Regions from separate parts of the uncultured Acetobacterium sp. genome, predicted to be linked through region 4. Evidence: riboswitches for the same ligand, from Rfam matches in the RefSeq annotation. Region 4 holds a riboswitch; each other region holds the start of a gene.

Region 1 (3,114 bases), on a different contig from region 4:
GCACCATTTTCATAATTGGTATAAAGGCCAATGCACTTCTCATTTTTTCTGCCGGCCAGGGAGGCTTCAATTCCATCCCCGTAAAAACGTTGCCAGGTCGCCCCAATTTTTTCGCCCATTTGGGTATCAGTATTGCTCGTTTGAATTTTAAGGCCTGCTAACTTTTTTTCTTCTAGTTGTACCAGTTCATAATCCATTTGTGTATACCTCTTTTCTATCTTTTTGATAAATCCAGTATACACCGTTTAACCTGACACCTAATGTCATATTAAAGATATTTTCTTAAACTGTTCTCCAATTTTTTCTTAATCGCCTCCCGTAGCCACTGGGGTTCTAACACCTCGGTGGCATCGCCATAGGAAAGAATATATCCTTGCACCCAGTCATCCTCGGGCAAGTAGCTCACTACCAAAAATGACCCGTCTTGATGTTTAGTGATTGAAGCCGGGTCGAATTCATCGTAGATCCGATAAGCCATGGCAGCGTCTATTTTTAGGATTAACCTAATTTGAGAACCGCCTATTTCCGGTTTTTCGAAAACAGGGCCTTCTGGCAGGGTCCGAAAAAAGTCCTCTGATAACTGCCTGAGCTGCCTAATCCGACTGACCTTAAAAAAACGCAGCGCCTCTTTACTTAGACAAAATCCATAAACATACCAGGACTGCCCCTTAAACATGAGCTTTAACGGCTCAATGGTGCGCTCGGTCTTTTGGCCGCTCGCACTGAAGTAGTCAAAGGCAATCTTATTTTTCCCAAGAATGGCATTTTTTAAATCATTGAATTTTTCCCGCTCATCGATACCGCCGCCCCAATGGGAAAAGTCTACCTCAATCCAATCGGCATCCTTTTTTTTAAATAGGGTTGCCAGTTTTCTAAGCACCGGATCTACCTCCGGTCCGTTTAGTACATTCATCCCCTGCAGGGACGCCAGCAGATTGACTTGTTCCTTTTCAGAAAGCAGCGATTTTTTAATCACGTAATTATCAAGCAGCCGAATCCCCCCGCCCTTTCCTTTTTCGGCATAAACGGGAATCCCAGCGGCACCTAAGGCTTCAACATCCCGGTAAATGGTTCGCTGAGATACTTCAAAATAGTCGGCCAATTCTCTGGCGGTTACCTTTTTCTTTTCAAACAGAATATAGACCATTTCCAGCAATCGATTGATCTGCATTGCCCTCATCCTTTGTTATTTTTTCTTCTATTTTAACACAAATTTACCGCAAATTGCACTTCCGTAAAAGATCACAAAATGTTTGCATTCACCCAACATTTGCCATCTTTTCGTCGCCCGTCATCTTTTCCTCTCTGGCAATGCAACCATCAATGCTGCACACTGAGCAATCGCAATAATTATGGAAATCGTCGAAGAGAATCCCAGAAGAACTGTATACTGGACGCATAAGATAGCCTTTGCCCATCTCAAGTCCGATCTTCTGTGAGGTGCTGCCAAAGCTGTCAAAAATAGCCTTGCTATCCTGAATCGCCCAATCCTGGATCAGACCGGGATTCGCTATTCCTACCTGCTTAAGATGATAGTCTTCCCGAATTGCTGCTTTTAAATGCTTCATAGCACCATACATGATTGACAACTTTAGTGACTGCAAGAAATAATGCTCAATATGGTGGAGATTTGTTGGCATTTCACCGATTGTTAGCAAATATAAAAGAACCTGTTCGTGGTCTTTTAATAAATAATGAAGCGTTTTACTCTTATACTTGATCCCATCCATTATGACTAAATATTTTGAGAATACTTCAACTGGACAGGCTTTAATGATCGCCATTGGTTTAATTTGCTTTTTTAAAAGCTCTACCACATTCTGATATTCATCATAAATCGGTGAATCACACGTTACGTTCATTTTTTTCATCAGCATCTGTATATTAACATCAACCGGCAACTCTTTAATCCTAATTTTATCCATGTTTCCCTCTTTCTAGACAAGTTATTTTACAAAAAACTAAAAAAACCTTTTTTCAAAAGGTTTACAAAATGTGCGCCATATTTTGTCCAGATAAGGAAAACACTGCCCCGAATCAGGCCTTTTTCAAATGGTCTCACAATTTGCCGCCTTCTTTGAAGCTTCAAACATCTTAACCATTTAGAAATATCCTGACTTGGCGGGGCTTGTTGCAACAGCCTTCTCGGGTAACCCAATGACCGTCTGCACCCATGATCGCCTTACAGTAGCAAAGAAACTGTTGCGGATTTCCACCGCATTCCTTCTGTCATGGTTTGACTTTATACTAATCGAAAACACATTTTTTAGCAAGGGGTTTATTATGACTAATCAAAGTAATATTTCTATGTTTAACAACGATGTCTCCTTATGGAGTTATCACATTTCATCATCTCTGGATTTTGTTGATGCAATTTCTTTAGTAACACTTAATACCTACCGGAAAACCTAACACTATTTTGTTGATATAACAATATTTGCTGTTAATTCGCAATCAATTGGGTATAAACATTATATACCCGATATTTACAAGGAGGAAATTTTATGGCACAGTATCATGAACCAATTGAATTATTAGACGAAAAAACAATGAATATCACCCGGGCCATCAATAGTTTAAAAGAAGAATTAGAAGCTGTTGATTGGTACAACCAACGCGTGGCAGCAACAAGCGACCCTGAATTAAAAGCGATTATGGCACATAACCGGGACGAAGAAATTGAACACGCCTGCATGGCCATTGAATGGTTAAGACGAAACATGGATAAATGGGACGAAGAATTGCGAACTTACCTGTTTGTCGATGGTTCAATTCTGGAAGCCGAAGAAAGTGAAACGGCACCAGAACCTGCAAGGTCATCCGGTATTCATGTCGGCGATCTAAAATAATATTGAGAATCAATCAAGGAGGAAAATAATGTTAAAAAGAGAAATTGCACCCTTAACGCAACTCGCCTGGAGTGAAATTGATGGCAGAGCCGAAGCCGTATTAAAAAGTCGGTTAACGGCAAGAAAAGCTGTCACCGTAAATGGACCAAAAGGTCTTGACTTTACAAGCGTATCAGAAGGTCGATTAGAACTGATCGACGACGATGAAAATCTCGTGAAAACTGGTGTTTTCAAGATCAAACCGCTTGTTGAAGCGCGAATAAGC
Region 2 (3,114 bases), on a different contig from region 4:
GACCGAACCCAGCGCCAGCAATTGGCGCTGTCCCCGGCTCAAGCGCTGGGGATGGATATCTTCGAGACCCGCCAGTCCGATCAGGGTCAGGGTTTCCTGAATCTTTTGCTCCTGCTCGTGCTGACTGAGATTCTTATTGCTACTATTGCTATTTTTTAAAACATAACTGATTTCGTCTTTGACGGAGCTGCAAAAGATCTGATCATCGGGATTCTGAAACAGAAACCCGATCCGGCGCCGCAGTTGACCGACATTTTTCTTTGTCACCGCGGTCCCGAATAGTTCCACGCTACCGGTACTTGGTTTGACCAGCCCTTCAATGAGCTTGAGCATGGTCGATTTACCTGAACCATTCTGACCGATGACCGCCGTAAAATCGCCTTTTTTAAGACTGAAATCCAGCGGCTGGCATCCGGTTATCCCACCTTTATAGCAATGCGACGCGCCGCTTAACTTAATCACGTCGGTACTTTCATCAACCATGAACGGTAGGGGTCGATGGTACTTTTTTTCATTACCGTATTTTTTCTGATATTCGTCAACCGGTAGAAAATCTTTCACCATACCGGCTTCCATTACCAGCACCCGATGGGCGTCTTTTAAAACCGCGCCAGATTTATCCATGACGACCAGGGTCGTGATCTTTTTCTCCCGGTTGAGCTGACCCAGGTGCCGATACAGTTCCGAACTGGTTTTGGGATCCAGTTCGGCAGTGGGCTGATCCAACAGCAGGATCGGGGTTTTCATCGCCAGGATACTCCCTAGCACCACCTTCTGGGCTTGCCCGCCGGATAAGGCATCCGTGGTGCGGTCTGAGAACTCCCGGATCCCGAGAAAGTCCATGATCACATTGACACGCTTGGCGATTTCTGCCCCGGTCAGATTAAGATTGGCCACCCCAAAGGCCAGCTCATCAGCAACCCGTCGGTTGACCATCTGGTTTTGCGGTTCCTGCATCATATAGCCCAGATAGTCAGCCATTTGGCAGAGCGGAATGCTTGACACATCCTGATTGGCTACCGTAACCGTCCCGTTTAGCACACAGGGGTAAAACTTTGGTGCCGCCGAGGTAATCGCGTGGAGCAACACTGACTTCCCCGAAGCCGCTCCGCCGGTAATGGCAATGTATTCTCCCTCATTGATATTTAGTTTAATGTTTTTAAGCGCCGGTTCGCACGCGTCAGGAAAGGTAAGCGTTTTGATATCCAGTTGGATGATGGGTTTCATTGGGTGGCCTCGTGATTGAATTTTTGAATGATGGCTTTATGCCTAAAGCCGGGCACTTCGGTTTTCGCTGAGCTGCGACCTTCGTCGCGGGCTACGCCCTATGCTGAATTGAAAGAATTAAACATTTTATAAGCGAGTTTAACAATATTTAATTCTTTCAATTCAGCGCACGGCTTTATGCTTTCGCGCAAAAAAAGAAGCTCCGACTATCGATAGGTTAATCCTAAGGATAGCCGAAACTTTACCGTCGTTTCATACTCGTTAATTTATGGCAGGTCTCCTGACTCTGGTTTATCTGTTTTTGCGCCTTCCCGTTTCCAGTGGCATGTGCAAAAACAAAACCATTACAGTGATGGGTTCGTCCAGGATTCTCACCTGATTCCCTATTCTCCTTTACAAGGCACCATAAATCGTGTACATATTATATTGAGTCAATCATAGCGAATTTATAAGCTCTTGTCAACTGTTTGACAAAATTTTTATTAATACTCACTCTAATAATCCACAATCTTGCAATATCTTTTCAATTGCTAACCAAATAGAAAGAGAAGGATTTTCTTTATAGAACCGATATCCCTTATACTGCTGTAGGACAAGCCCGTTATCTTCATTATTTTGCATGATAGCCTTTGATCTCTTAATTGCATTTTTTACATCATCTAAAGTCAACTTACTGAGAACTCGCTTGAAATTATCTTCATGCTTATACTGATCAAGATTTTCGAAGCATTCACTATATGCTCGATTGATGGATTTGATGTACTGCTTACGGTGAGTTAAACAACCCTGGCAGTTTATTTTGTGCAATACGATCCATAGTTCAAATGTGAAATTACTGTATCCCAGCAGATATTTAATGGATTTGCCGACTGATTGCGATTGCTTCATTTGATCCAATGTAGTTTGAAACTGGGTTGTGTGAATTTCCTCATTACTCTCGTAGTCAAATATATGGGTTATCTCAGTTTTTCCTAAGTTCACCAGTGATTTTGCCCGTTTCAATGGATTTTTTTGAATGGGGCAGTCAATAGAAATTTTTCTGTACTTTGAAGTTGGTTCGGCATTTACAGTGTCCTGCAACCACTGTAAATACCACTTCTCAGTTTCACCCTCAACGGTAAAGTAGTATTTTCGATTTTCTTTCATCGCTGCTGATCCTCTTTTGTATCATCTAATAGACTTTCAAAAATTGGCGTAAAATCTATGTCTTTGATCGCACCGTAGCGGCTGATAAAGTAATTTTTTAAATAATCTTCGTTCTTACGAACACCGTTCTTGCCTGTTGTACCAAAATCAGAAAGAGAATAGTGAATGCTGCAGTGGGTATCATCATCTCTTTCGACAAATTTTATCTCATCCCGTCGAAATAGATTGGCATTCAGAAAGATCGGGTTATGCGTATTAAAAATCAGTTGTGCGTTATTGATGTTAATCTCGTCGTTGTGAAAAATATTGATAATACTCATCAGTGCCATTGGATGGATCGAAGCATCAAACTCATCAACTACTAAGGTTCCACCATTCAAGAGGGCGTTAACCACCAACGGAAACATATTAATAAAACGAATCGTGCCATATGATTCAAATACCTCAGCTTTTATGGCTGTACTTTTCTCAATCCCATTAAAAAGCGAGTACAATTTCGCTTCGGCTTCATCCCCCTCAATTACATAACCTAAGGCATTAGAGGTGATTCCAAAATAGTTTGCAGCCTCGTTCATCGTCTTTTCAATATAGACCGACTTTTTTTGAGGATCTGAGAATTTGCGAATCAGATTTAATGAGTCTGCACGGTAGATTACCATAAACTTATTATCTAACCAGTTGCTGATTAACAAAGTCAGTTTTGCGCTAAACATCGTTTTAAAACCGTTGCTTAAAAATAGT
Region 3 (3,114 bases), on a different contig from region 4:
TATTTTATCCCAATAATCAAAGATAAAGCGGTAGGTTAGAATAAATATCTCTAAAAAAGTATTGCTGATATGGGCTTTTTTCATCACGCCGGCAATCTGCATCACCGGGGTGGTATAAATCAAAAAAAGCATGCAGGAAACGCCTGACATCGCTCTACAAAAAACCAGACTGGCCAGCACCAAGTTGGCGGTGGTGATGCCGATGGTAAACTGGAAAAAATTAAATGCCACTAAATAGTCACCGCCCCCTTTGGAAATGGTGAATAATAATGCCAGCGCTCCGGGGATAATAAAGATCGAATCAAAAATCAGTGTATGGAGATAAATACGTCCGGGAATTTTTGCCCACAGCAGGGTGCAAGCCACCATAACACCAAAAACCCCTGCCATATACAGGGGTTCACTGATAAAAAAGACCGAAAGGAGCATGATTAATGAAACCACTACCTTAACAGTAGGATTGGCATTGCTAAGTTTATTGGTATGCGCAAAACGATCAATCATGGTAGTCTCCTTCTTCGATGCTGTTAATATTGATATCAGTCACCGGGCTTCAGGTTGGTGACAAACTCCCCTACCGACCAATGACCAAGGGGTCAAACCCTTGTTAATCTGTTTTCATTATTTACGCCGATTTCTCGGCCTTTTCATTTTTTCCCGATTTTTTATAAAGATAGAAAAAGCAGATTCCCAACCCGCCAACGCCTAGGATCTGTTGGAAAAGGAATAGGTTTTCTTCCATCTCGCCGGGATCAAACAAGCTTTCAAACCAGGGCACATAATTTTGATCGATTGTGGTGATGGCCGTTCCGGCGGCGTCATCGGCACCCGCAAACTCGGCCTCTGGCAAGGCAATCTGAGGAATAATAATCAGTGCTCCAATTAGCATAACCAGAATGATTTTAGTTGTCAGCGAGAGTTTCATTTGAAATAATCCCCTTTTCTTTATATTGGTAGATGGCATTGACCACCAGTACGGTTAAAATACCTTCGATGATTGCCAGCGGTATCTGGGTAATGGCAAAAATACTTAAAAATTTAGCAACCGATGCCGTCATCCCACCAACCGGATCCGGGAAGGCCAGACCTAACTGGATCGATGTTGTTATATAGGTCACCAGATCAGCGATACAAGCTGCTAAAAAAACGGTTAGTGCTTTGGGGACATTGAGCTTTGACAACCCTTTATAGATTCCGTAAGCAACAAAAGATCCCACTATTGCCATTGAAAAGACATTGGCTCCCAGCGTAGTCAACCCGCCATGAGCCAGCAAAAGCGCCTGAAATAACAGCGCGATGGTACCAACCACAACGGTAGCAAAAGGACCCAGGACAATGGCACCCAAACCGATCCCGGTCATATGCGAGGAACTGCCGGTTACCGAAGGTAATTTAAAAGCTGATAAGGCAAAGGTGAAGGCGGTTGCAATCGCCAATAAAACTTTTTGCTCAGGCTTGTCTTTAAATATTTTTCCGACCTGATATAATCCGAAAGCGATAAACGGCAGTGATAATACCCACCAGAAGACCGCCCAGCCAATCGGCAGAAAGCCTTCCATAATATGCATGGCGTTGACCGGTTGAGCAGCCAAAAGGACCATTAAAAATACAATTCCAACAAATGTCATGTTTCTTTTTGTGTTTTTTGTTCTTTTCATTTTTACCTCCATTTTTTATATCAACCAGTAAAAAAGAGGGCTTCACACAGCCCATTTCAATGGACACACTAAAAGCCGATAGTTTTATGTACTCAAATCAAAGATAACTGCAAGTATTTCTTTGAACGTTCGGATTTGCTAGCTTGCGTAACGCATTCACTGAATCCACTACTGCCCGAAAAAAAAACCTTTCACCCACATTATGATGGGAAAAAAGGTTTTATCATTACACGTTTCCATTCATTCTATCACGCAATATCATAGAATCAACTTTTGTTAATGTTACTAACTTCCCTTTTCCCTGGAAGGACACTTTAGCACATCATTTTAGTAGGTTTCCTGACTTATAGCTTTTATTCTCCTCGCCTTCCCAGACAAAACGTGCCCAGTGACATATTAAGGAGACATAACTAATTACAGTGACCGGATCGTTCTGGATTCTAACCAGATTCCCTCAATGAATTTATTCATCCTAAATGATTTTTTACATCTCTTATTTAATTGTGTTTATATTATAACACGGATATGATAAATGTACAGGTTTTTTTAGGCGCTTTAAGGCTAAAAATTAGCTTCTTTAAATAGTAACTGGTTAAGTATTTATTAAATTTGCACGACTTTCTATCGCAATCAAGCTTGTAAAATGCTACAATAGATCAAATGTCTGTAATCCTTTAAACCGAAGAGGTATTGTGATGGATAAACTTAAATTCAAACGAACTGTGCCTGCTGTATTTGAACGATTAAACGCCGCCGATGATCCTTCCCTGATATTGTATTATCAAAATATTTTAAGCTGCATGCTGGCATCACCGCTATTATTTCTTGGCGCAATTGCGAATGTCATTATCGTTTATTTTTTTTGGTCTGGAAATCTAACCGAGGTGCTGACCAACAGCGCCATTTTTCTGCTGCTTGGCTTAACCTTTGAAACGATTTCCCGAAAAGAATTAAACAGTGATTCATTTGATCACCTGATTTCGCTCTCCCAATCGACCTGTCTGGCTTTTATCGTGATCCGATACTATCACATCATTGGCCCGGCAGTATGGACTGCTGCTTTTGTGATGATCATCCTTGCCATGATGCGACTAAAAATAACAATGCTGTATTATATTACGGCGACAACTTTTATCTGTGGATTATATGTGACCTTTCTCCTGCCTGTTGATGGATTTCGCTTTGCCCCGGTTTATTTTCTGATTCAGAATATTCTGTTCGCTTTCGTGTTCAGCCTGGCTGCTGCGACCTTTCACATGACCCAGCTTCGATATGACAAAGCGATGAAGCGACTAAATGCGGTGATTACTCAGAAAGAAAAAATTGCCGGCCTGTATGAAACGCTAAATCTCACCAAACAAACCCTGGCCACCCAGAATAAAGAGCTCCAGTCGTCCAATGAAGAAATAAGAAAAAACGAAGAGCGCCTTCATTTTCTCGCTTATTACGATGGCTT
Region 4 (3,114 bases):
TCAATAATTGGAATAGCGATATGAAAGCCGGTTTCCCAGGTGGTATGGTAGGCACCCAGCCGCTCTACCACATAGGCATTGGCCTGGGGAACAATTTTTGCGTTAACAACAATTACCACAACAAAAATAACGAATAATATCAGCAATAAAATAAATCCAAACATCTTAACTCCTCCTGTTTTCTATTTGATTTGAGTCTTGTTCGACCATCTTAACCATGGCTTTAACCCCTTCAATTGCCACAACTTCGACTTCAGCACCGACAGGAATAATCACTTCACCCTTGATATTTCGGGCTGTCCAGGATTTTCCGTCGACTTTAATAGCACCTGATCCCTTGAGATTGTTGATTTCTTCCTCAACAATTCCCCGTTTTTTCAGAATGCGATCAGCATTGGTTGTGATCGTTTTGGGATCCAAGTGTTTTTTTAAGAATGGTTTTGTTCCCAATAACAAACCAACCGAAACCACTAAAAAAAGCGTCATCTGCACCCAGAATGGGGCGCCCAAATACGCGGTAGCCATTGCCACCAGAGAACCGACACAAAACCAGATCGACACCAGCGCACCAGCGGTAACCAATTCAACCAGCAGAAAAACGACAAACAAGACCAACCAGACCAAAATAATATTCATCCGCTCACCTCCCTCATTCACTTGATTTTATTATAACATAGTTTATTGATTTTTTTATCGCGAGTTGTATAATCGACTTTTTTTATTTTTTTCTTGCCTATTTATTTTTATCTGTGTATAATCAAAGGCAAGTAAATAGAAAAGCGAACATATGGTGCCTTAGTAATAAGGAGAATAGGGAATCAGGTGAGAGTCCTGAACGAACCCATCACTGTAAGGGCGGAGCAAACCACAAGAACCACTGTTTTTTTAATGGGAAGGTGTGGCCAAGCGTTAAAACCCCGAGTCAGGAGACCTGCCTATGATTCGATCCTGAATGAACGAAGGTAAAGTTCATGGCTGTTATTGTAAAAAATAGCAGCTGTGGACTTTTTTATTTGCCAAAGTTTCAGTTTTTTGGTGGCCTCAACCCATCAGGTATCTCATTGACCACCCTACCGACCAATTATTAATTGTCGGTACTCAGTCAGTTTTTGAAAGACTGAAACGAACAAGCAATTATTTAAAAATTCAGGAGGAAACGATGACAATTCTGGAAAAAGCACGGGCTGGTGAAATCACCGCAGAAATGATTTATGTGGCACAAAAAGAAGGGATCGATCCCGAACTGATTCGCCAGGGGATGGCCGCTGGTGAAATCGTCATTCTAAAGAGTTCCCGGCCAAATATCAACCCGGTGGCGGTGGGCAAGGGTCTGTTTACCAAGGTCTCAGCCAGCGTCGGCATGTATGAAGCGGATGACACGATCGATGGCGAAATGGCTAAAATCGACCAGGCTGTCAAGGCCGAGGCAGATACGCTGATGGACTTAAGTGTCCGTGGCCCGATTGACGAAATGCGGGAAAAAGTTCTATCCTCGGTGGATCGACCGGTCGGTACCCTACCCCTTTATCAAACCCTGGCTATGGCCCAGGAAAAATATGGTACTGCTTTAGATATGACCGCGGATGACATGTTCGCGATGATCGAAAAGCATGCCTCCGAAGGCGTCAGCTTTTTAGCCCTGCACTGCGGCACCACCATGGACGTAATCAACCGTGCCAAAGAAGAAGGCCGGATTGATCCACTGGTTAGTTATGGGGGCTCCCATCTGATTGGCTGGATGGTTCACAACCATTGTGAGAATCCCTTCTTCACCCAATATAGCCGGGTCCTGGAAATCTGTAAAAAATACGATGTCGTGCTGAGCTTTGCCGACGGCATGCGCCCCGGCTGTATCGCCGATTCCCTTGATGGCGCCCAGGTTCACGAATTGGTGATCCTCGGTGGCCTGGTTAAAAAAGCTCGCGCGGCCGGGGTTCAAGTGATGGTCAAAGGACCAGGCCATGTGCCTCTGGATCAGATCCAGACCACTGTAAAGTTACAAAAACAATTATGCGGCGGAGCTCCCTACTTTGTCTTTGGCTGTCTGCCCACCGATTCCGGTGCTGGCATGGATCACGTCACTGGTGCGATCGGCGGAGCGATCGCCGCCTATTACGGCGCCGACTTCCTCTGCTACGTCACTCCGGCCGAACACATTGGCATGCCAACTGCCAATGATGTGTATCTGGGCGTGATGGCCAGCCGCATTGCCGCCCATGCTGGCGATGTCGGCAAAGGGCATCCGGCTGCCATTGCCTGGGATCTGGAAATGTCCCATGCCCGCCGGGAACTGAATTGGGGCCGGCAGATGGAACTGGCTATCGATACCGAAACCGCTACCAAGGTCTGGAAGGATCGCAGCACCGACTTCGAATCCGAGTGCAGCATGTGCGGCGACTTCTGTGCCATGAAAATTGTCGGCAAGTATTTACGAGACGAAAACCAGGAAGCGAGGAACTAGTCATGACTCAAATGTTAAAAGCCCGTCAGGGTAAAATTACCGAAGAAATGGAAATGGTGGCACTTGCCGAAGGCTTCACGCCCGAATTTATCAGAGCCGGGGTAGCCGCTGGCCGGATCGTCATTCCTAAAAACAAACTGCGAAACCGTTCTAAGATCTGCGGCATTGGCGGCGGACTGGATATCAAAGTCAATGGCCTGATGGGTACCTCCGGCGATCGCGACGACATGGAAATGGAAGTCAAAAAACTAAAAATCATCGAAGCCGCTGGTGCCCACGGTTTTATGGACTTAAGTATGGGTGCCGATATCGATACCATGCGAACCTTGAGTCTAACTAATTCCAATATCGCGGCTGGCTGTGTACCGGTTTATCAGGCCGCCAAAGAAGCCGCTGATAAACGGGGCCTGATGGTCAATATGACCTCTGATGACCTGTTTGAGGTGGTGGAAAAACAATGTCAGGCTGGTATGGACTTTATGGCGGTTCATTCGGCTCTGAATATGGATCTTCTTAAAATATTAAAAAAAACCGGACGTGTTGCCGATATTTGCAGCCGCGGTGGATCCTTATTAACCGGCTGGATGTTCCATAATGATAAAGAAAATCCCCTCTACGCCGAATTTGACCGGCTGCTTGCGATTCTCAAAGCG

Evidence for each region. Region 4 has a riboswitch for cobalamin ahead of thiC (phosphomethylpyrimidine synthase ThiC). Riboswitches for the same ligand answer to the same signal wherever they lie in the genome.
Region 1: another riboswitch for cobalamin. It lies ahead of QZ998_RS16190 (hypothetical protein); the one in region 4 lies ahead of thiC (phosphomethylpyrimidine synthase ThiC).
Region 2: another riboswitch for cobalamin. It lies ahead of QZ998_RS07465 (ABC transporter ATP-binding protein); the one in region 4 lies ahead of thiC (phosphomethylpyrimidine synthase ThiC).
Region 3: another riboswitch for cobalamin. It lies ahead of QZ998_RS06975 (energy-coupling factor ABC transporter permease); the one in region 4 lies ahead of thiC (phosphomethylpyrimidine synthase ThiC).

What each region holds. Positions count from the first base shown of each region.
Region 1 covers NZ_CAKMJU010000134.1:10,540-13,653, forward strand. Annotated here, with positions in the region: gene QZ998_RS16180 (GyrI-like domain-containing protein) at 1-197, opposite strand, end outside; gene QZ998_RS16185 (YafY family protein) at 269-1,171, opposite strand; gene QZ998_RS16190 (hypothetical protein) at 1,260-1,925, opposite strand; cobalamin riboswitch at 2,087-2,272, opposite strand; gene QZ998_RS16195 (ferritin-like domain-containing protein) at 2,505-2,849, shown strand; gene QZ998_RS16200 (family 1 encapsulin nanocompartment shell protein) at 2,878-3,114, shown strand, end outside.
Region 2 covers NZ_CAKMJU010000041.1:29,074-32,187, reverse strand. Annotated here, with positions in the region: gene QZ998_RS07465 (ABC transporter ATP-binding protein) at 1-1,227, opposite strand, end outside; cobalamin riboswitch at 1,480-1,650, opposite strand; gene QZ998_RS07460 (RloB family protein) at 1,717-2,373, opposite strand; gene QZ998_RS07455 (ATP-binding protein) at 2,370-3,114, opposite strand, start outside.
Region 3 covers NZ_CAKMJU010000034.1:58,190-61,303, reverse strand. Annotated here, with positions in the region: gene cbiQ (cobalt ECF transporter T component CbiQ) at 1-504, opposite strand, end outside; gene QZ998_RS06980 (energy-coupling factor ABC transporter substrate-binding protein) at 626-925, opposite strand; gene QZ998_RS06975 (energy-coupling factor ABC transporter permease) at 903-1,658, opposite strand; cobalamin riboswitch at 1,970-2,150, opposite strand; gene QZ998_RS06970 (EAL domain-containing protein) at 2,354-3,114, shown strand, end outside.
Region 4 covers NZ_CAKMJU010000015.1:28,980-32,093, reverse strand. Annotated here, with positions in the region: gene QZ998_RS02460 (SPFH domain-containing protein) at 1-164, opposite strand, end outside; gene QZ998_RS02455 (NfeD family protein) at 166-636, opposite strand; cobalamin riboswitch at 772-954, shown strand; gene thiC (phosphomethylpyrimidine synthase ThiC) at 1,160-2,461, shown strand; gene bzaB (B12 lower ligand biosynthesis ThiC-like protein BzaB) at 2,464-3,114, shown strand, end outside.